2 regions of the Sporanaerobacter acetigenes DSM 13106 genome follow, and region 2 is predicted to be linked to the other one. Evidence: riboswitches for the same ligand, from Rfam matches in the RefSeq annotation. Region 2 holds a riboswitch; the other holds the start of a gene.
What was found. A riboswitch is a leader RNA that binds a small molecule or an ion and turns the genes downstream of it on or off. The one in region 2 is predicted to bind cyclic di-AMP.
Positions count from the first base shown of each region.

Region 1 (10,688 bases), on a different contig from region 2:
CCAATTTAGTAGCTGCAACCGCAAATTGAGCAAATTTATCCATACGCTTTGCTTCTTTTTTGTCCATATATTCTTCTGGATGAAATTCTTTTACTTCAGCTCCAATTTTACTTGTATAGCCTTCTGTGTCAAAGTTTGTTATATAGGATATCCCAGATTTACCTTCTATAAGGGAATTCCAATACTCTTCTTTTCCAATTCCTATTGACGTTATAGGGCCTAATCCCGTTATAACTACTCTTCTCAATTGTATTACCTCCAAATATTTTTAGGCTATTTTTGACTCAACATATTCTACTATATCTTTTATATTTTTGAATTTTTCTGCATCCTCTTCAGGAATTTCTATATCAAATTCATCCTCTATACCCATCATTACTTCTACTGCATCTAGTGAATCTGCTTCTAAATCATTCATGATTGATGCTTCAGGTTTTATACTTTCTACTTCTTCTATTTCTAATTGTTCAGCTATAATCCCTCTGACTTTTTCAAATATATCCATTTTAAACTCCTCCCTCAATTTTAATTTACATTAGCATTCCGCCATCAACATTTATTACTTGACCAGTAATATAATCTGACTTTTCACTACATAAAAATGCCACTACATTTGCAATATCCTCAGGCTTCCCAGCCCTTTTTAGTGGTATACCATTTATCATTTCATCCTTTATCTTATCATTTAAAATATTTGTCATGTCAGTTTCCACAAATCCTGGAGCTACTGCATTTACGTTTATACCACGACTACCTAATTCCTTTGCTATAGATTTGGTAAAACCAATAATTCCAGCTTTAGAAGCACTGTAGTTTCCTTGACCCGCATTTCCAGATATGCCCACTACTGAAGCTATATTTACAATTTTTCCAGACTTCTTCTTGAGCATACCTCTTGCAACAGCCTTAGTACACAGATATGCTCCTCTTAAATTGGTACTTATGACATCATCCCATTCTTCTAATTTCATCCTCAAGAGGAGATTATCTTTTGTAATTCCTGCATTGTTGACAAGTATATCAACAGATCCAAATTCATTGTTTACTATCTCAATCATATCATTTATGTCTTTTTCATTTGACACATCAGCCTTAATTGCCAAGCCTCTCACATTGCTTTTCTCTACTTCAGCTATCACCTCCTTTGCATTAACTTCATTATTTATATATGTTATAACTACGTTGGCACCTTGTTTTGAAAGTTCTATTGCAATGGCTCTACCTATACCTCTAGAACCTCCAGTTATCAATGCTGTTTTGCCTTTTAAATTCAATTTCATGCCTCCTTGTCAAAAAAATCACATATTTTTTCAAAACCCTCTATATTACTGACACTAAAAGTATTTACCTCTTTGTTGGCAGTTTTTGCTATTCTTTTGACAAATCCAGTAAGACTCTTTCCAGGTCCAATTTCAATAAAAGTATCTACCCCACTATCTAGCATAGTATTTACTGAATCACACCATAGTACTGAATTACTAACTTGACGTACGAGGCTTGGAACAACTTCACTTTTATCAACAAGTGGTTTTGCATCTACATTTGTCACAACTACTTCTTTTAAATCATTTATTTTAACTTTGCCTAATTCTTCTTTCAATTTTTCACCAGCAGGTTTAAGCAAACTAGAATGAAAAGGAGCACTCACCGGCAACAATACTACTTTCTTTGCACCTAGTTTTTTTGCTTCTTCTGCCGCCAAATTCACTGCTTCAATTTCTCCAGAAATAACTATCTGTCCCGGACTATTATAATTAGCTATTTCTACTATACCATATTTGCTTACACTATGGATAGCCTCTAACACCTTTTCCTTTTCTAATCCCAATATAGCTGCCATTCCACCTTTCCCTAATGGAACAGCTTCTTGCATATATTTCCCTCTTTTCTTTACTAGAGGAACTGCTTCACTAAAACTCATTGCTTCAGCACTTACCAATGCAGTATATTCGCCTAAACTAAGTCCTGCTGCATAGTCACAATGTATTCCTCTTTCTTCAAGAGCTTTAAGCATGGCAACACTTGTTGTAAGTATTGCAGGTTGAGTATTTTCTGTTTTAATCAATTCTTCATCTGGTCCTTCAAAACAAATCTTTTTCATATCCATTCCCAAGCTATCATTTGCTTCTTCATATACCTCTTTTGAAGTAGAAAAATTCTCGTAGAAGTCTTTGCCCATGCCTACAAATTGAGCTCCTTGACCTGGAAAAATAAAAGCTATTTTCCCCATATTATTCACTCCTTTTAAATTTATCTAATATATTAAATTCTATTTCTGCTTCCCTCATAATATCTTCTATGATTTTACTACATGGTTTTATGTCTTTTATAAGACCTGCAATTTGTCCCGCCATTAGAGAACCATTATCTACATCTCCATCTATAACAGCAAGTCTCAATCTACCTGAACCCAATTTTTCTAACTCTTCAAATGAAGTGCCTTTTTCTTCAAGTTCTAAGTATTCTTTTGTAAATTTATTTTTTATAACTCTCACAGGATAACCCGTACTTCTTCCTGTAACTATTGCATCTCTATCTTTAGCTTTCACAATAATTTTTTTATAATTCTCATGAGCTATACACTCAGTTGAACATACAAATCTAGTACCAATTTGCACGCCTTCTGCTCCTAAAGACAATGCTGCTAAAAACCCTCTGCCATCTGCAATCCCACCAGCTGCAACTACTGGAATATCTACTGAATCAACAATTTGTGGTACTAAAGACATAGTAGTCAATTCTCCAATATGTCCACCAGCTTCTGTTCCTTCAACTATTAAAGCATCAACACCTTCTCTTTCAAGTCTTCTAGCTAATGCTACAGTAGGAACTACTGGCAAAACTTTTACTTCAGCATTTTTAAGTTTTTCTATATATTTACCTGGATTTCCAGCCCCTGTAGTCACTACCGGAACTCTTTCTTCACATACTAAATCTATAATATCTTCAGCAAAAGGTGACATAAGCATTATATTTACCCCAAAGGGTTTATCGGTATTTAATCTTAATTTTCTTATTTCCTCTTTAATCACTTCTTTTGGTGCATTTCCAGCTGCTATAATTCCTAATCCCCCTGCTTCTGACACAGCTTGAGCTAATTCATGAGTTGCTACCCAAGCCATTCCTCCCTGAATAATTGGATACTTTGTATTTAATGTTTCACACAATCTTGTATTAAACATATTTCACCATCCTTTATTTAATCCATTTCAAAAGTACTGAAGCCCATGTGAGCCCTGCACCAAAGGCCACCAATAAAACTACATCATCTTTTTTTATAAGATCTTTGTGATAAGCTTCATCTAAAGCCATAGGAATTGATGCTGAAGATACATTGCCATACTTATCCAAATTCACATATACTCTTTCTTTAGGTACTTTGAGCCTTTTAGCTGCAGAATTTATAATTCTTATATTGGCCTGATGTGGAACAAGAAAATCTATATCTTCTAAATTCATATTTGCTTTTTTTAAAGCTTCTAAAGAAGCCCTTTCCATTGCTCTTACAGCAAATTTAAATACTTCCCCTCCGTCCATATGTACGTAGTGAAGTCTTTCGTCTATTGTTTCATGGGATGCAGGCATCCTAGAACCTCCCGCTGGTTGAGTAAGAAAATGTCCACTAGCTCCATCTGCACCCAAATCATACGAAAGAATACCACTTCCGTTTTCACATCTTTGCAAAATACAAGCTCCTGCCCCATCTCCAAATAGTACGCATGTACTTCTATCCTCCCAATCAAGTATTTTAGATAAGACTTCAGAGCCAATAACTAACACAGTCTTATAAGCTCCTGTAGCTATAAAATTTGATCCTATAGCTAGTCCATATAAAAATCCTGAGCAACCTACAGAGATGTCAAAAGCAGCAGCATTGTCTGCACCTATATTTTTTTGTACTATACAAGCTGTTGATGGAAAAGCCATATCAGGTGTAACTGTAGCTATAAGTATTAAATCTATATCCTTAGAGTCAATTTTTGCATCTTTTATAGCTCTTTTAGCAGCCTCTGTACATAAATCTGATGTAGCTGTATTTTTATCTGCAATTCTTCTTTGTCTAATACCAGTTCTTGTCTTTATCCATTCATCTGATGTATCTACTATTTTACTTAAATCATCATTAGTCACTACATTATCTGGTACACAACTACCTAATCCTGTAATGCCTACAGAATATAAATTATTCAAAAATATGCACCTCCTGTACATAAACCAAGAATAATATGGTATAATCTATTTATTGACATGTCATATTGTCATTCTTCATAGATGGTCTATACAATATGCTAAATTTTTATTATTGAAATTTTTTATCCCAATTTTATGGAAACTTTATGAAGTTTTTTATTGAACTTTAAAAAATAGTATATAATATTCTCCAAAATATTTCAACCTTTATCCATCTAATTCCAATAATATTTTTGTGAGGTGATCTTATGACAAATGTATTAAATATAAATGAAGTAAAAAAAATAATTCCTCATAGATATCCTTTTCTCATGGTAGATAGCGTAGAAATAGTTTCACCTGGAAAATTGGGAATAGGATATAAAAATGTAACTATCAACGAACCATTTTTCCAAGGCCATTTTCCTGATGAACCTATTATGCCTGGAGTTTTAATAGTAGAAGCTATAGCACAAGTAGGAGCCGTTGTCATATTAAGTGAAGAAAGATTCAAGGGAAAAACCCCATATTTTGCAGGATTAAATAAAATAAGATTTAAAAAGAAAGTTGTCCCTGGCGATGTCTTGAAAATGGAAATTGAAATAACTAAAATAAAAAGTTCTATAGGTATAGGAAAAGGTGCTGCATATGTAGATGATGAAATTGCTTGTGAAGGTGAATTTTTATTTGCAATAGGTTAAAGATGAGCAAACCATCTTTAACCTATTGCAAAAAATATTTCAATCAATACTAACTTTCTCAACTTTTTTGACTAACAATTTCAACTTTTCTTCATCAATATCCCCCATAGGACTACTGTTTTTTCTAACAGCAGTTCCAAAGTGGACTTCCTTTGCTTTTGTATATTCAATTATATGCTCTACATTGTTCAAAGTAAGTCCTCCACCTACGAGTATTATTGGATTATTTTCACTGTTCTCAATTGTCTTTTCTAATATATCTAAATTTTTTTGTATATTATCCTTTCCTCCTGAAGTTAAAATCCTTTTTACATCAGGATATTTTTTAAGGATTTTCACACTTTCTATCAAATTTTTGCTCTCATCTATAGCTCTATGAAAAGTAACCTCTAAACAATCTGAATACTTAAGAAGTGTCTTTAAATTTTCCTCATCAATATTTCCTTCACTATCTAGAATCCCTAAAACTACTCCATTGGCTCCCAATTTTTTTGCAATTTTTATATCTTCAATCATTATCTTTATATCTTCATCTGAATATATAAAGGATTTAGCATGAGGTCTTATCATTACATTTACAGGAATACTCACCCTTTTCATAACTTCATCTATAAGTCCATAACTTGGAGTAAGACCTCCCTCTGTTAAAGAAGATACAAGCTCTATTCTGTCTCCACCATTTTTCTCAATCTTTATAGCATCATCTATACAAGTAGCAATAATTTCTAGCATCTAAATTCTCCTTTACTTATATTTTATAAATCAACTTCAATTATAGCATAAAAAGGACTTTCTTAAATGTATTTTAACAATTGAGGAAAACTGGAACTTTCCTATCGGTAATAAAAAATGGCAAGGAAAATATTTTCCTCGCCATTTTTTATATTACTGCAGTTTTTTTATCATATATTCTATTATTATAAAGTATCCTTCCAATTCTTTCTTCTTCTGATAAAACTCTTCTTTCAATATTATCATAAGGATATAATGCACCATTAATTAATCGAGTAGACAATTCTCCTTTTGCTGCTGGATTTCCTCTGAAATGTGGAGTGTCTAATATACCTACTTCAACAGCTTTTGCCAATACTTTTGGATCTGATAGTGGATCTTTTGAATTATAATCTAGTGATTTTATTGCATCTAATATAATATAAGCATCTTCTATAAGTTCTTCTTTTCTCTTTTGCACTACTAAATCTTTTGTCATATCAACTGTACCTAGAAACTCATTTCTTACTACACCCCTTACTATTTTGCAAGATTCTATTATATCTTCTGCATTTGCAGCATGATGAGCTTCACAATATCCTACTACATGGTAGATATGTGGTTTTATAGCCATAGATAAATAAGCTGAGCTTGCAAGTTGACCTTTTGCTTGATTTAAATCTGCAGGAAAACTTGCGAGTCCTGCTCTTGCCTGTCTATAAACCTTAAAGTCTTTATCTTCTAAACTCTCTATCAATTCTATCTTTGCAAGCATTTTAGCCAAGTCCATTTGAGGTGCCATAAATGCAGGAACATTGAACATGAATTGAGCTATATAATTTTTAACTCCCATCTTTTTGGCATTGTAGGCAGCTAAATAAGCAGTAGCTACTCCTATGGCATCATGAGCATCTCTTAAACTCCAGTGATGAGATTCATTTACTTCTACTGGTATATTTCTATCTCCATGCCATTTCATGACTTGTTGATTCTCTATTATAGCATCCAATACATGCCTTGGCCCTCTTTTGTCTAAATCACTATACCAATATAGTGGAACTGCACACCAAGCATTATGAATAGTACTTTTAAGCACTTTTGCAAATGGTATTAAATTCTTTGTACCACTATAGCATCTAAGTAATGGATAATTTCCCCTTTGAGCAGCATTATAAAGTTTTCTAAAATCTTCTTCAGATCTAATAGGAACTCCTCCAGCTCCATCTAATCTATGATCCATTTTATCTATTTCAAAAAAATGTTCTTGTGCATTTTGATCAGGAGCTATTGATATAACATCTAATACCTTGGCTTCTGCAACTTTTTCAATAGCCTCCACTGTATCTTCTATAGTTGGAAGGCCTAAATGATGTCTCAATATAGGATAGGGATATTTAGAATCTATTCTTGAAATTAAATCTCTAGGATAATATTCTTCTTCTATATAATCTTTTCCCTTCAGATATCCTATAACTTCATCTATATCTTCTGTTCCATAAAATATTTTAGTAAATATTCCTGTTTTTTCAGCAACTTTTGCCGTAGGTTCTGTACCTCCAAATATCCAAGTAATATTTGATACATTTTCTTCTTCGATTTTTCCCTTTAGTTCATCAAGTATCTCTTCTAATGGTTCTGGAGTAAGTCTATAACTTAAGCCGACTACATCAGGTTTTAGGTCTTTTATCTTTTCTATAATAGTATCTATTGGCAATGCAATCCCAATGAAATCTGTCTCATATCCTTCCTTTTCCGCCAAATTGAGAAAGTTCATTGTACCTGCTACATGAACGCAATTTCCTATAGTCGCTGCAATTATTTTTTTCATTATGCCACCACCTCACTACTTTTAGAAATAGTACCTGTTTGAGCAAATGTATGAATTTCATCAATGCTTAGCCCATCTAATCCCAATCTTTCCACTGTCCTTCCATTATTCCAAAAATCTCGCCCTGTAATAAGCATTGCTAATCTTATGATGGAATCAATATATGGTGTTTCCAATTCGAACATTTTAGCAATTGAGGACATAGGAACCAAACTACATGGAACATCTTCATATATATATCTAATATTTAAGCCTTTAGGAGCTACTAGTCCCGTGTATCCCGGATTGTTTTGAACTGAATCATAAAGGCATTCTCCACTGGCACCATAAGACTCATATAGCCATTCCTTAGCTGATATAGTATTTGTATTTGTGATATTAGCTATTTTCATTCTTTCTTCATCCATCTTTTCTAAAAATTTACCTATAGATGGAGTAATCCCTTCTTTATAATATTCAAATGGTGCTCCTCTTTCTATATGCCCACTATTCAATAGTGTTGGAGCCGGATGAAATATAGCTCCATAATTGTTTAAGCTTGTTTCAATAACATCTCTTGCTGGTTTAAATTGTGGATAAGCACTATAAAGCGTACTTATCACTTCATTTGTTCTAATTGCCGGTATACAAGCTAGTGAAACTTCATTTTTTATCTTGAAAATATGAGCACTATTTGGACTTGTAGCACGACAAGCATATATAAAAGTTTGTGCTTCAGCCACTACAATATCTTTATCACAGCCACATCTTCTTATAGTGCTATATACCTCCAAAGCTCCCCCTGTTCTTCCAGGATTTAAAACAATTATCTGACCATCCTTCAAATGTGGAGCCATTTCTTTTGCAATATAATTGTGACCCATAGCAGGAATAGTCACCATTATAATATCAGAATCTTTTATCACTTCTCCCACATTGCTGCTAACTTTATTTAACACTCCAGTACCTTCTTCTTCTCCAGTAAGGACAATAGTCGGATTCTCAATTAGTGGCATTATTTTTTCTAGAGTTCTATTGTACAAATTCACTGTAAATCCACTCTTGGCCAGATAGCCAGCCATAGCAATTCCACCATTACCTGCACCTAATACTGAGTAAATCATAAAATTACCTCCTTTGAATATCTAAAATATTTACAGTAAAATTAAAGACTATGGGGAACCATAGTCATGTGACAATAGAATACCAATCCCCCTTCCACGCTTACGAGGTTAGCTGATGGGTTCGGGTTAAGGGCATACCCTACCTTATAGAACAAAAAGGATTCACCCCAAATACTGGGTCCCCCGCTCTTCTCACATTATTTGTGAAAAAATTAAGCGATATAAATATATGCTGAAATTTAACATATTTTGTCATCTGTTTTTTTGTATATATAAACAAGCTATTATATAGCTTTTTATCATCTTTATTAGTTTTTTAGTAGATTTCTTATATATATTTTTGAATTATTGAAAAGAAATATTAGATAAAATATGAACTGAAATACTAACTTAGAAAGAGTTTCACGAAATGAAAACTCATAAAAAACCGATAATTTATCCTTAAAATATATTATACCAAACATTTATGCTTAAATCAAGCTTTTATAGGATCCATTTCCTAAATTTTTCTCATTAAACAAAAAGTGCAGCAAAATATACTTTGCTACACTTAAGTGAAATATCTTATTTACTGGTGTTAGTATAATTATGAACATAGTATAAAACTAATGTGTGAAATTTTAAAAATACCTAGATTTTGGATTCTATTTTTATAATTTCATCAAAATTATCGAGAAAACTTTTGTTAGTAGTATGAGTTACTACAATTACAATTTTATCCGACAACTGTTTAATCAAATTGCCTATATTATTTTCGTTTTCTGCGTCTAGCCCTGAAGTCGGCTCATCAAAGAGAACCGCTTGGGAATTTTTAAGTATACTTCTTGAAACTTCTAATCGTTTTTCCTCTCCTCCAGAGAGAGTTATGCAGGAATTATTTCCTATTACTTTATTTATAGAATGGGTAGTAATAAGTTTTTTCAATCCACTCTTTATCAGTGAATTTTTTATTTCCTCGTCATTATAAGAGTGGAAAAGAGCTACATTTTCAGAAATAGTAGCCGTGAAAATATCCGGTTTTTGTTTGACAAGGGATATTTTATCGTAATAAGATGTAAAATCAATATCTTTTAAATTTATTTCATTTACATTGACTTTGCCTTCATCTACTTCGCAAAGTCCTAAAATAATATTGAGAAGTGTCGATTTACCACTACCACTTTCACCTACTATGGCATATTTCTTTCCCCTCTCAAAAACATGACTAAAATTACAAAATATAGGTTTGTCATTGTAAGAGAAGCTTATGTTGGATAGTCTGATAAACTTAATGGGGTCTTTTAATGCTATTTTATTGCAGTTAGTATCTATATTATGGGTTTCATTTATATAATCACAGAGCTCATCGGTAATTTTTTTGCTAGATACCAATTCAGTAAAGGTAGAACTCAAATACTGAAGGGGACCAGAGATGGTACTCATCAAAGTAGTCATTGCAATTAAATCGCCTACTGTAATTTTTTTTAGAGCCACAAAGAAACCACCTATTATCCAAGTGCCAGAATAAGCAATTCCTCCAAGGAAAAACGATACTGCATAAGTTAAACCTTGAAAAGACTCGAAATCTATTTTTTTCTTTTTTAAATCTTCGCTTTTTTCAGATAAATTTTTGGAATAATTTGGGATGCTGTTTCCAATTTTTAAAGTATTAATAAAACTTACAAATTCCTGAAATAGTGAAAAATAATTATCCTGTTCTTGAGATACTAAATTCCTCTTATCTTTTAAAATTTTTTTGGATATATAAGGAGATAACAGAGGAGCCGCCGATAAAATTATCATCAAAATCGCAAATTTTGCCTCCAGTTGAAAGGATAGAAAAATGGATAGAACAAATATAAATAAACTAAGTATAAGCCCTGCAAGAGGCTTTAAGTATTCATTTTCCACTATATTTGCATCATTCACCAACTTTGATATGATTTTACTTTTATCCGCATTCTCTATAGAAAAACTATCCATATCGCTTATTTTATCTACGAGTTTTGATCTTATATCGTGCATTACACAATGCACCAGTTTTGCCTTTGTAACTCTAGGAAAGTAGTCAAATAACATATCTAGTATAAGATATAAAATAGAAAATATGGACACCCAAACCAACTTTTTTAAATTGCCTGATAATGCAGTATCGATAATTACCTTGTATATGAGAGCAGTAGCCACCTGAATTGA
Region 1 covers NZ_FQXR01000006.1:151,206-161,893, forward strand. Annotated here, with positions in the region: gene fabF (beta-ketoacyl-ACP synthase II) at 1-247, opposite strand, end outside; gene acpP (acyl carrier protein) at 269-505, opposite strand; gene fabG (3-oxoacyl-[acyl-carrier-protein] reductase) at 531-1,274, opposite strand; gene fabD (ACP S-malonyltransferase) at 1,277-2,230, opposite strand; gene fabK (enoyl-[acyl-carrier-protein] reductase FabK) at 2,232-3,182, opposite strand; gene BUA21_RS07830 (beta-ketoacyl-ACP synthase III) at 3,196-4,191, opposite strand; gene fabZ (3-hydroxyacyl-ACP dehydratase FabZ) at 4,440-4,871, shown strand; gene BUA21_RS07840 (copper homeostasis protein CutC) at 4,911-5,603, opposite strand; gene BUA21_RS07845 (cobalamin B12-binding domain-containing protein) at 5,752-7,410, opposite strand; gene BUA21_RS07850 (NAD/NADP-dependent octopine/nopaline dehydrogenase family protein) at 7,410-8,513, opposite strand; cyclic di-AMP (ydaO/yuaA leader) riboswitch at 8,596-8,742, opposite strand; gene BUA21_RS07855 (ABC transporter ATP-binding protein) at 9,144-10,688, opposite strand, start outside.
Region 1: another riboswitch for cyclic di-AMP. It lies ahead of BUA21_RS07850 (NAD/NADP-dependent octopine/nopaline dehydrogenase family protein); the one in region 2 lies ahead of BUA21_RS01060 (cell wall hydrolase).

Region 2 (10,688 bases):
CGTAGAAAGCCATCAGACAATGGAAATCATTCCAGTGGCGGTGGTGGTCATAGTGGAGGTGGAGGAGTGACATCAGGTGGACACTCCCATAGTGGTAGCAGAGGTAGTTTCTAATACAATTAAACGAAAGGAATGATAATATGGCACTTTTTAAAAACCAATTTGCAAATGTAGTTGAATGGAAAGAATTTAGAGATGATATGATTTTTTGGAAATGGAACAATGATGAAATAAAGAAGGGAAGCAAGCTCATCATTCGTCCTGGGCAAGATGCTATATTTTTATATAATGGCAAAATTGAAGGAATATTTCAAGATGAAGGTGAGTACGATATTGAAACTCAAATAATTCCTTTTTTATCTACTCTTAAGGGTTTTAAATTTGGATTTAATACTGGCATGAGAGCAGAAGTATTGTTTGTAAACACTAAAGAATTTGTAGTAAAATGGGGAACTAAAAATGCTATAAATATTCCAACTCCTCAATTGCCAGGTGGTATGCCAGTTCGTTCCAATGGTACATTTACTTTTAAAGTCAATGACTATGTAGCGTTGATTGACAAAATTGCAGGGGTAAAGAATAGTTATTTAGTAGAAGATGTGAAAATAAGGATTACTGCAGTTTTAGATGAATTACTCATGAAGTGGATTTCAAAAGAGGGAAAGGATATGTTCAATCTTCAAGCCAATGCTTCTGAAATTGGCAGGGGAATCAAAGAAGATTTAGACATGAAAATAATAGATGATGGCATGACTATAACAGGATTCAATATCATGAGCTTTAATTATCCTGAGGAAATTCAAGATATGATAAATAAAACTGCATCTCATAGCATGATTGGAGATCTAGGCAAATATCAACAAGTATCCATGGTAGATGGCATATCATCTGGAAAAGTCAAAGGTGGAGGAACTGCTGCTGATATGGCAGGAATGATGATGGGAATGAACATAGCCAAAGAAATGATGGAAAACATGAACAACAATTCGAATAGCAATTCAAATAGCAACAAAAAACCAAATTTTTGCCCAAACTGTGGAGCAAAAACAGAAGGAGCAAACTTCTGCCCTAATTGCGGACAAAAATTGGCATAAACCGCCATGGGGACGTTTCGTTTGGCTGGTCAAATAGCGTCCCGGGGTTGGGCGGCGAGGTGCTAACTTTGAGATGATGTCAGGGGTCGGAGGGGTTATAGTTCCGACCTTTTGATTAGATAATGAGAATAGGGGGATTTTTATGAAGAAATTTTTTAAGATATTGGGATGGATTGTAGGGATATTTGTGTGTGTATTTTTGGTTTATTTATTAGCTATGACTATTACTGATTATAAACCAGAAGATACCATACCTTTGGAAGTGGAAAACAATCAAGATGAGGCTATATCTGCAGGAGAAACGTTTTCAATCACTACCTATAATATAGGGTATTGTGGAATGGATAGTGAGCAAGACTTTTTCATGGATGGAGGGACAGGCTCTCGTTCTTCAAGCAAAGAAAAGACTTTGGAAAACTTAAATGGGATAACTGATTTTTTAATAGACAGCAATTCTTCATTCATATTTGTACAAGAAGTCGATACTGATGCTACAAGGAGTTTTTGCATAGATCAGTACGAGCATTTAAAGAAAAACTTTGAGGATTATTCATCAAGTTTTGCAATAAATTATAAAACCCTTTGGGTTCCAGTTCCTGTATTTAGGCCTCATGGCAATGTAAATTCAGCAGGATTGGTTACATTGTCTAAGTACAATATAGATAGTGCTACTAGATATCAATTGCCAGGGAAAGAAAGCTGGCCTCGCCAATTGGCTGAATTGGACAGATGTTTTTTAGAAAGCAGGATTCCTTTAAACAATGGAAAGGAATTGGTTTTGGTAAACACTCATCTTTCTGCTTTTGACAAAGGTGGGAAAATAAGAGTTAAGCAACTTGGTTTTTTGAAAGAATATATAATGAGTGAATATGAGAAGGGCAATTATATAATAGTAGGGGGAGACTGGAATCATTTGATACCAACTACAGACCCTACAATATTTAAAACTATGGAACAGTGGCCTGATTGGCTGCAGAAGATACCAGAAGATTTCAAACCTGATGAATTCCAGTGGGTAGCAGATAAAAATGTGCCAACTACTAGAACAGATGCTACACCTTATGTAAAAGATGTAAACTTTACTGCTGTCATAGATGGATATTTAGTTTCTGACAATGTGGAAGTACTAAATGTCAAAGGACATTCCTTTGACTTCAAATACACCGACCACAATCCTGTGACTATGGAATTCAAATTAAAATAATGGGCTATCCAGGTAGAAAGGAGAAAATATGCTACTTATACTTAACTGTCTTATAGAGGAAAAGAGTGTCAATGATTTCAACAAAGCTATGGCAAAGCATTTAGAAGACTTGCCTGTGGAATATGATATTTTCAGGGTAAGAGATGCGAAAAGTATCCCTGATTTAAGCAAATATACTCATCTCATCATATCTGGTTCAGGAGCATCTACATTAGATGACAATTCTTGGGATGAAGATTTAAAAAATATAATACTCCATTTTGTTAAAAACCAAAAAGCTATATTGGGAATATGCTATGGGCATCAATTCCTTGTGAAAACTCTGTTGGGAGTGGAGCATATAAGGAAAACTGCAAATCCAGAAATAGGTTTTGCCAAAATAGATATTGCTGACAATGAGCTATTTAAGGGGATAGATGCACCTATATGCTGTGTAGCTCATTATGATGAAGTATTTGATTTAAATGAGGATTTCAGAGTAATAGCTAGAAATAGGAATTGTTCTGTTCATGCTTTTCAGTACAAAGATTTGCCTATTTGGGGCACTCAATTTCATCCAGAATATGGGGTAAAAGATGTAGAAGATATGGGGGATGAATTTTCTAAAGAAGATCCAAAGTTTAAAGAGCACTTCATAAATGAATTGGACAATAGGGACAAGCTATTTCAAAATAAATTGATATTTAGAAATTTCATAAACTCAAGCAAAATACATTTAAGACCTCATCATCTATTATGCATACAGTCCTATATAGGAAAGGGCTATAGTGAAGAATTTGTGGAAAATATGGATACTGTAGTCCGAAGCTTAAGGGAAAATAAAGACCAAATTATAAGAATAATTGAGGGCAATGATCATGTCTGCAAGTATTGTCCTCACAATATAGATGGAGCAAAATGTGAATCTGATGAAAAGGTAATAACCATGGACAAAAAGGTATTAGAGCATCTAGAAATTGCTCCAGGAGAATATACTTATAGCTATTTATTAGAAAGATTAAAGGAAAAGTTGACAGAAGAAGCCTTCCAAGATATCTGTGGAGACTGTGAATGGTACGATTTGTGCCATTAGAATGGCCATGAGGGGAAACCAGACCCTCATGGCTGTTTTTTTGTCTTTACAGCTGTAACATTTGTTACCGAAATTATGTGAAAAAGGGGGTAGACTAATACTAGATTTATGAAGGAGGATGGAAGATGGGAAGGTATTTTAATGAGAATGATTCTATTTATGATATAACTGAAAAATATCCAGAGCTGTTGGATTTGTTTGCTTCTAATGGATTTGAACATATGAAGGATGAATCAATGAGAAAAACTATGGGAAAGACTATTTCTTTAAAAATGGCATTAGCTATGAAGAAGATAAATATTGACACTTTTGTGGATAGAATGGTGGAAATAATTGAGGAAAACAGAAAAACTGTGGATGAAAGTTTGATTTTGTCAAATAGAAATATGGATGCGGATGTGAAAATTGATGGAGTGCTTCCTTGCCCTGTGAGGATTCCACTTATGGATGCTTTCGGTAAATGGATGGAGGAAGAAGGAAAAAGCTTAAATATATCTGTGGATTATGAACTTAAATCAGCTTCAGCTGGTGTGGATTGGATAAAGGATGCATTGGAAAAGGCTGAAACTGAAGAAGTATTGTCGGATATTTTCATTTCCGCTGGTTTTGATCTTTTCTTTGATACAAATCTTATGGGAAAGTTTAAATCTAAAGGTGTATTTAAAGATATGACTGGATTTGATCGTTTCAATTCTGATTTTGACAATGAATATATTGATTTAAAAGATCCAGCTAGGCAGTATTCTATTATAGGAGTAGTTCCAGCAGTATTTCTTCTGAATACGGAAGAGTTAAATGGAAGAGAAATGCCAAGAAGTTGGGAGGATATTTTAAGTCCTGAATTCGAAAATACAGTGAGCTTGCCTATTGGAGATTTTGATTTGTTCAATTCTATATTACTTAATATATATAAGAAATATGGGGAAGAGGGAATAGAAAAGTTGGGGAAATCACTTCAAAGAGGAATGCATCCTTCTGAAATGGTTAAGTCTCATATGAAGAGTTCGGAAAAACCAGCAGTTACAATCATGCCTTACTTTTTCACCAAGATGATTAAAAGGGGTAGTCCTATGGTGGCTGTTTGGCCTTCTGATGGAGCTATTATAAGTCCTATATTCTTGCTTTCTAAGAATTCAAATAGTGAAAAGGTGAAACCTTTTGTAGAATTCTTTTCATCAAAAGCTGTTGGAGAAATATTAGCTCACAATGGAAGATTTCCAAGTACCCATCCAGAGGTAGATAATATGATTTCAAAGGAACATAAATATATGTGGCTTGGTTGGGATTATATAAATTCAAACAATATTGGAGAGTTGATTCATAAATGCGAGAATATATTTAATAGAGCCGTAGAGGAGAGATAATATGAATTTAGTTACGTTTTCAGGTCCTCCTTCTTCAGGGAAGACTTCTATAATATTAAAGACTATTGAAGCATTAAAAATGAGAGATATTTCTGTAGGGGTTGTTAAATTTGACTGCCTTTATACAGATGATGATATATTGTACGAAAAGGCAAATGTGCCTGTGAAAAAAGGACTATCTGGTTCTCTTTGCCCAGACCACTTTTTTGTAAGCAATATTGAAGAGGTGGTTCAGTGGGGAAGAAAGCTTGATTTGGATTTACTCATCACAGAAAGTGCAGGACTTTGCAATAGATGTTCACCTTATATAAAGGGAATCAAATCAGTTTGTGTCATTGACAATTTAAGTGGGATAAATACTCCCAAAAAAATAGGGCCAATGCTTAAATCTGCTGATATTGTAGTTATTACAAAAGGAGATATAGTTTCTCAAGCAGAAAGGGAAGTGTTTTTATCAAGAGTAAATTCTGTAAATCCAAGGGCCATATCTATGCATATAAATGGACTCACAGGACAAGGCGCCTATGAACTCAGCACTCTTCTTTATGATGAAGATGAAAAGATAGATACAGTACAAGGAAGAGAATTGAAATTTCCTATGCCATCAGCATTGTGTTCTTATTGTCTTGGAGAAACAAGAATTGGTGAAGCATATCAAATGGGGAATATAAGAAAGATGAAATTAGGTGATGAAGATGAAAAATAAGGTGAATTCAATTAAAATAGGAGAATTAAAACAAAAATATCCTTTTATAATAGACTATTTTGCTGCCAATAAGCTAAATGTAGATGGCTACGAAGACTATAGTTTTAAGGAGTATTTAGAACATTTCACCGAAGAAGAAAAAGAACAATGGGCTATTGATACTGAAGTTCTAATGGAAGGACTAAATTTATATATAAATCAAATGGTAGAGTTTCTTGGAATAAAAGAAGAAACTTCTGTTAAGAGTCTAACTATATTGGCAGGTCGAGATAAAAGTGGAAATAAGGAAGGGTTTGAAAAGATAAGTATAAAAAGTGGAGAGATCATTTCTATTGTAGGTCCTACTGGTTCAGGAAAGAGTAGATTGTTGGCAGATATTGAGTGGGCAGCTCAAAATGACACTCCTACAGGAAGGACTATTCTCATAAATGATGAAGTACCAGATAAAAAGTGGAGATTTTCTTCCAACAATAGACTTGTAGCTCAACTTTCACAAAATATGAATTTTGTCATGGACTTGACTGTTCATGAATTTTTAATTCTTCACGCCAAAAGTAGAATGGTAGAAAATGAAGAGGAAGTTGTGAAAAACATTATAGAGGAGGCAAACAATTTGGCGGGGGAAAAATTTGATTTAAATACCCCTATAACTAGCTTAAGTGGTGGCCAGTCAAGGGCTCTAATGATTGCAGACACAGCAATTTTGAGTTCATCCCCTATAGTTTTGATTGATGAAATTGAAAATGCGGGTATTGACAGAAAGAAAGCACTACATCTATTGGTAAGTAGTGACAAAGTTGTCCTTATGGCGACTCATGACCCAATTTTAGCTCTTATGGGTGATAGGAGAATTGTCATAAAAAATGGTGGAATAAAAGACATCATAGAGATTAGTGATGAAGAAAAAGAAGTACTATTTCAATTGGAAAAGATGGACAGCGTCATTCAACAGATGAGAAATAGTTTGAGAAATGGAGAAAAACTAGAAAGGTGTAACAATTGTTACCGAAATTAAAGAGAATGTATACTAATATAGTTTCATAGAGAAAAATATTGAGGAGGTAGAAAAATGAGTATGTTTTGTTATCAATGTCAAGAAACAGCTAAGGGAAAAGGCTGTACAATGCAAGGGGTATGTGGAAAGACTTCTGATGTGGCAAATTTACAAGATTTATTGATTTACACATTAAAGGGAATATCAATATTGGGATTAAAGGCTGACGAAATTGGGATGAATATACCAGAAGTAAATAAGATGTTGGTAGATGGACTATTTATGACAATAACAAATGCAAATTTTGATAAGGATAGATTTGTTAAAAAAATTCGAGAAGCTCTTGAATTGAGAGAAGAACTTAAAGCTCAATTAAAGGAAAAGGGAGTAGAGTTAGAAAATCTTCATGATTCAGCTACATGGTATGGAGAAACAGTTGAAGCCTTTGAAGCTAAGGCTGATAGCGTACAAGTTGGAGTATTGGCAACGGAAAATGAAGATATTCGTTCTCTTAGAGAATTAATCACTTATGGAGTAAAGGGAATGGCTGCTTATGTAGAACATGCAGTAAATTTAGGTTTTGAAGATGAAAATATATACAAATTTATGAGAAAAGCTTTAGTAGCTACATTGGATGATAGTCTTACAGTAGATGAACTTGTAGCACTTACATTGGAAACAGGTAAATATGGTGTAGATACTATGGCATTATTAGACAAGGCCAATACTGAGACTTATGGAAATCCAGAAATCACAGAGGTAAATATAGGAGTTAGAAACAATCCAGCAATACTTATATCAGGTCATGATTTGAAGGATATGGAAGAACTTTTAAAACAAACTGAAGGTACTGGAGTAGATGTATATACTCATGGAGAAATGTTGCCAGCTCATTATTATCCAGCATTTAAGAAATATCCTCATTTTGCAGGAAATTACGGAAATGCTTGGTGGAAACAAAAAGAAGAATTTGAAAAATTCAATGGTCCAATACTATTTACAACTAATTGTATAGTACCACCTGCACCTAATAGCTCATATGCAGATAGAGTTTATACTACAGGTTCAACAGGTTATCCGGGATTTAAACATATACCTGATAGAGTAGATGGACAAGCAAAAGATTTTTCTGAAATAATTGAACATGCAAAGAAATTGCCAGCACCTACTGAAATTGAAACAGGTAAAATTGTTGGAGGATTTGCTCACAATCAAGTATTTGCATTGGCTGATCAAATTGTAGAAGCTGTAAAGACTGGAGCAATAAAGAAGTTCTTTGTAATGGCTGGTTGTGATGGAAGAATGAAATCAAGGGATTATTATACAGAATTTGCAACGGCTCTTCCAAAGGATACAGTCATTCTTACCGCAGGATGTGCAAAATATAAATACAACAAATTAGATCTTGGAGATATAAACGGGATTCCAAGAGTGTTTGATGCAGGGCAATGCAACGATTCATATTCATTAGCACTTATAGCACTTAAATTGAAGGAAATATTTAAACTTGAAGATGTAAATGAATTGCCAATAGCATACAATATTGCATGGTATGAACAAAAAGCTGTTATAGTACTTCTTGGACTGTTGTATCTAGGAGTTAAGAATATTCATCTAGGACCAACTCTACCAGCATTTCTTTCACCAAATGTAGTCAATGTATTGGTTGAAAACTTTGGAATAGCAGGAATCACAAATGTGGAAGACGATATGAAAATATTCATGGCATAAAAGCAACAGGCCACTGAAAAAATATTTTTTCAGTGGCCTTTGGCATCTATCATTGCTTCTTCTATTTGTAAAATACATGCTCACCAATTTTGGCTACATACGTTTTGTTTTTGATAATCCATTTGCCTTCTGCTTTTTTAGGATTGAAAAAATAAGTAGAATTTCCTACTGGTTTTTGTCCACTAATTGCTTCTTTTGCTGCATTTATACTTTCTTGTGATGGAGTATTGTAGATAGTTCCTTCTGCAACAGGGCTAAATTGAGGAATGTTTTGATAGTATTCAAATATTACACCTTTCACAGTATTTGGGAAAGCGCTTGATGCTACTCTATTTAGTATTACACTACCTACAGCTACTTTTCCACTGTACGGTTCTCCTCCTGATTCAGCGTTGATTATTCTAGAAAGCCAATACAAATCTGTTGAACCAGTATCTCTACCAAGACTTGTCCCACGAGAAACTGTTGGTGTTGAATACAACAATGATTGAGTTTGTTTGCCGGCTATACCGTCAACAGCAATTTTATTAGCCTTTTGAAAATTAATCACAGCATTTCTGGTGTTTTTGCCATAGATACCATCAACTTTTCCAGCTGAAAAGCCTTTTTTGTTTAGGGCTTTTTGCAAAGTGGATACTTTTTCACCTCTACTGCCCATTTTTAAGTTTATATAAGTATTAGTTTGAGCAGCATGAACACTTGTCATGTTGGAAAAGATTAGCACTAGTAAGAGGAATATGGGAAAAACCTTCTTTAAACTTGTTTTCATAAGTAAATACACTCCTTCCTTGTTCTGCTTCCGAAGTTAGCTGACGGGTTCGGGATAGAAGGTTCCCTACCATAGACAATATGGATTAACCCCTTAGTGGTTCCTCCGTACCTGGAAAATTCAGGATTCAGCAAGTGTAGCTTTTTTACATATTTAACATTATAAGAATAAATGAACGGATTGTCAACCAAAAACAGGGGAAAGGAATAAATTACCGTTTGGAAAAATTATATGTATAAAAAAATGGCGAGGTAATCTCGCCATTTAAATATTATTTTAGATAAATTGTGAACTCTTCCCCAATTTGTTTATAATCATTACTCATTCTTCCTGATTCTCTAGGAAATTTTGCAGCATAGGGGGTTAGAGTAATGGATGTGATTTTATCAGATAAATCATTATTTAAACTTAAATATTTAAATACTAAATTTTCTTCTGACTGTCTAATAAGATAAAAATTCACTTTGTTTTCCAAATTGTCATGTCCCATCAACTTAATATCATATACATCTTCAGATTCACCTTTTATTTTTGCATATATTTTTTGATTTACAGGATTGTATCTAAATTCTTCCAAAGTACATTGTTGATTGTCTATTTTGAAAGAATAATCTAATGGAACTTGATAAGTATTTGCCATCAATTCTTTGCCATTTGCAGTAAATTCAAATTCCCAGTTTTCTTGTACATTTCCTTCTTCTTCGATCGCATTACCTTGAGAATTCCATATATAATAATTAAAATTACTTAATACAATTTTTATATCCATATTTTTTGTAAGCTCAATATCTTTAGCTTCTGTGGAATACGTGTTAACAAATAGGGTTTTAGAATTATTAATTCCTTGAGAGCTACCACTAGCGCTGTAAAAGTTTAGTCTCTTTCCATTAATAAAGATATCATAATTAAAGCGAAATTCATCTACAGGTTCATTCGTTTCAAGAATTGTAGAGAATATAAGCTCATCTTTATCAATGATTACATCGGAGAGTTTCACTCCTATTCCATTGTTTTCTACTACTTGATTAACTACATTTGCATAAGGTTCAATATTTTTCTCAATATTAAGAGCTTTTCCTATAGAATAAGATATTTCTGAAATTTTTGATTGAGTAGCAGCGAAAGCTTTTTTCCCAAAGTTTGTTCTACTTAAAACACCTACAGACAATACTATTGCAGCTGCAATAGCTCCAAATCTTTTAACATTAAACTTTTTCTTAGTATTTTTTCTAAAACTTTTTTTCAATTTCTGTTTTTCTATATCACTTAAATCCTCTTTTTCATAATTTTCAATATTAAAATCCACTTCATTTAAAAGCTCATAAATAGCTTTAGAGTCCTTCATTTTTAAAACCTCCTTCAACATCACATTCATGACGAATTTTCTTTTTTCCTCTTGAAAGCCTGTTATAGAGGATGGACTTTTTAAGACCTGTATCCTTAGATATTTCATCTATATTTTTATCTTCAAAGTAAAGTTTTTTAAAAATTTCTCTATCTTCTTCTGATAAACTTTGGAGGATTTTCTCGGTTTGTTCACTGACTTCATTTTGGAGAATTTTTTTTAGGGTATTATCTTCTACAGATATGGTTACATCTTCTATATTTTCATTTTCTGTGTCCTTTAAGTATTTCCTTATATAATCTATGGATTTATATTTTGCAATTCCTCCTATCCAATTTTTAAAGCTGGATTTTTCAGGCTCATAATAGTCAATGTTTTTCCAAATGGCAAGGAGACAGTCATTCATACA
Region 2 covers NZ_FQXR01000002.1:221,885-232,572, reverse strand. Annotated here, with positions in the region: gene BUA21_RS01105 (TPM domain-containing protein) at 1-114, shown strand, start outside; gene BUA21_RS01100 (SPFH domain-containing protein) at 141-1,094, shown strand; gene BUA21_RS01095 (endonuclease/exonuclease/phosphatase family protein) at 1,237-2,298, shown strand; gene BUA21_RS14415 (DUF1284 domain-containing protein) at 2,327-3,370, shown strand; gene BUA21_RS01080 (ABC transporter substrate-binding protein) at 3,496-4,734, shown strand; gene BUA21_RS01075 (GTP-binding protein) at 4,736-5,440, shown strand; gene BUA21_RS01070 (ATP-binding cassette domain-containing protein) at 5,424-6,455, shown strand; gene hcp (hydroxylamine reductase) at 6,510-8,165, shown strand; gene BUA21_RS01060 (cell wall hydrolase) at 8,227-8,934, opposite strand; cyclic di-AMP (ydaO/yuaA leader) riboswitch at 8,945-9,077, opposite strand; gene BUA21_RS01055 (DUF4179 domain-containing protein) at 9,206-10,279, opposite strand; gene BUA21_RS01050 (sigma-70 family RNA polymerase sigma factor) at 10,266-10,688, opposite strand, start outside.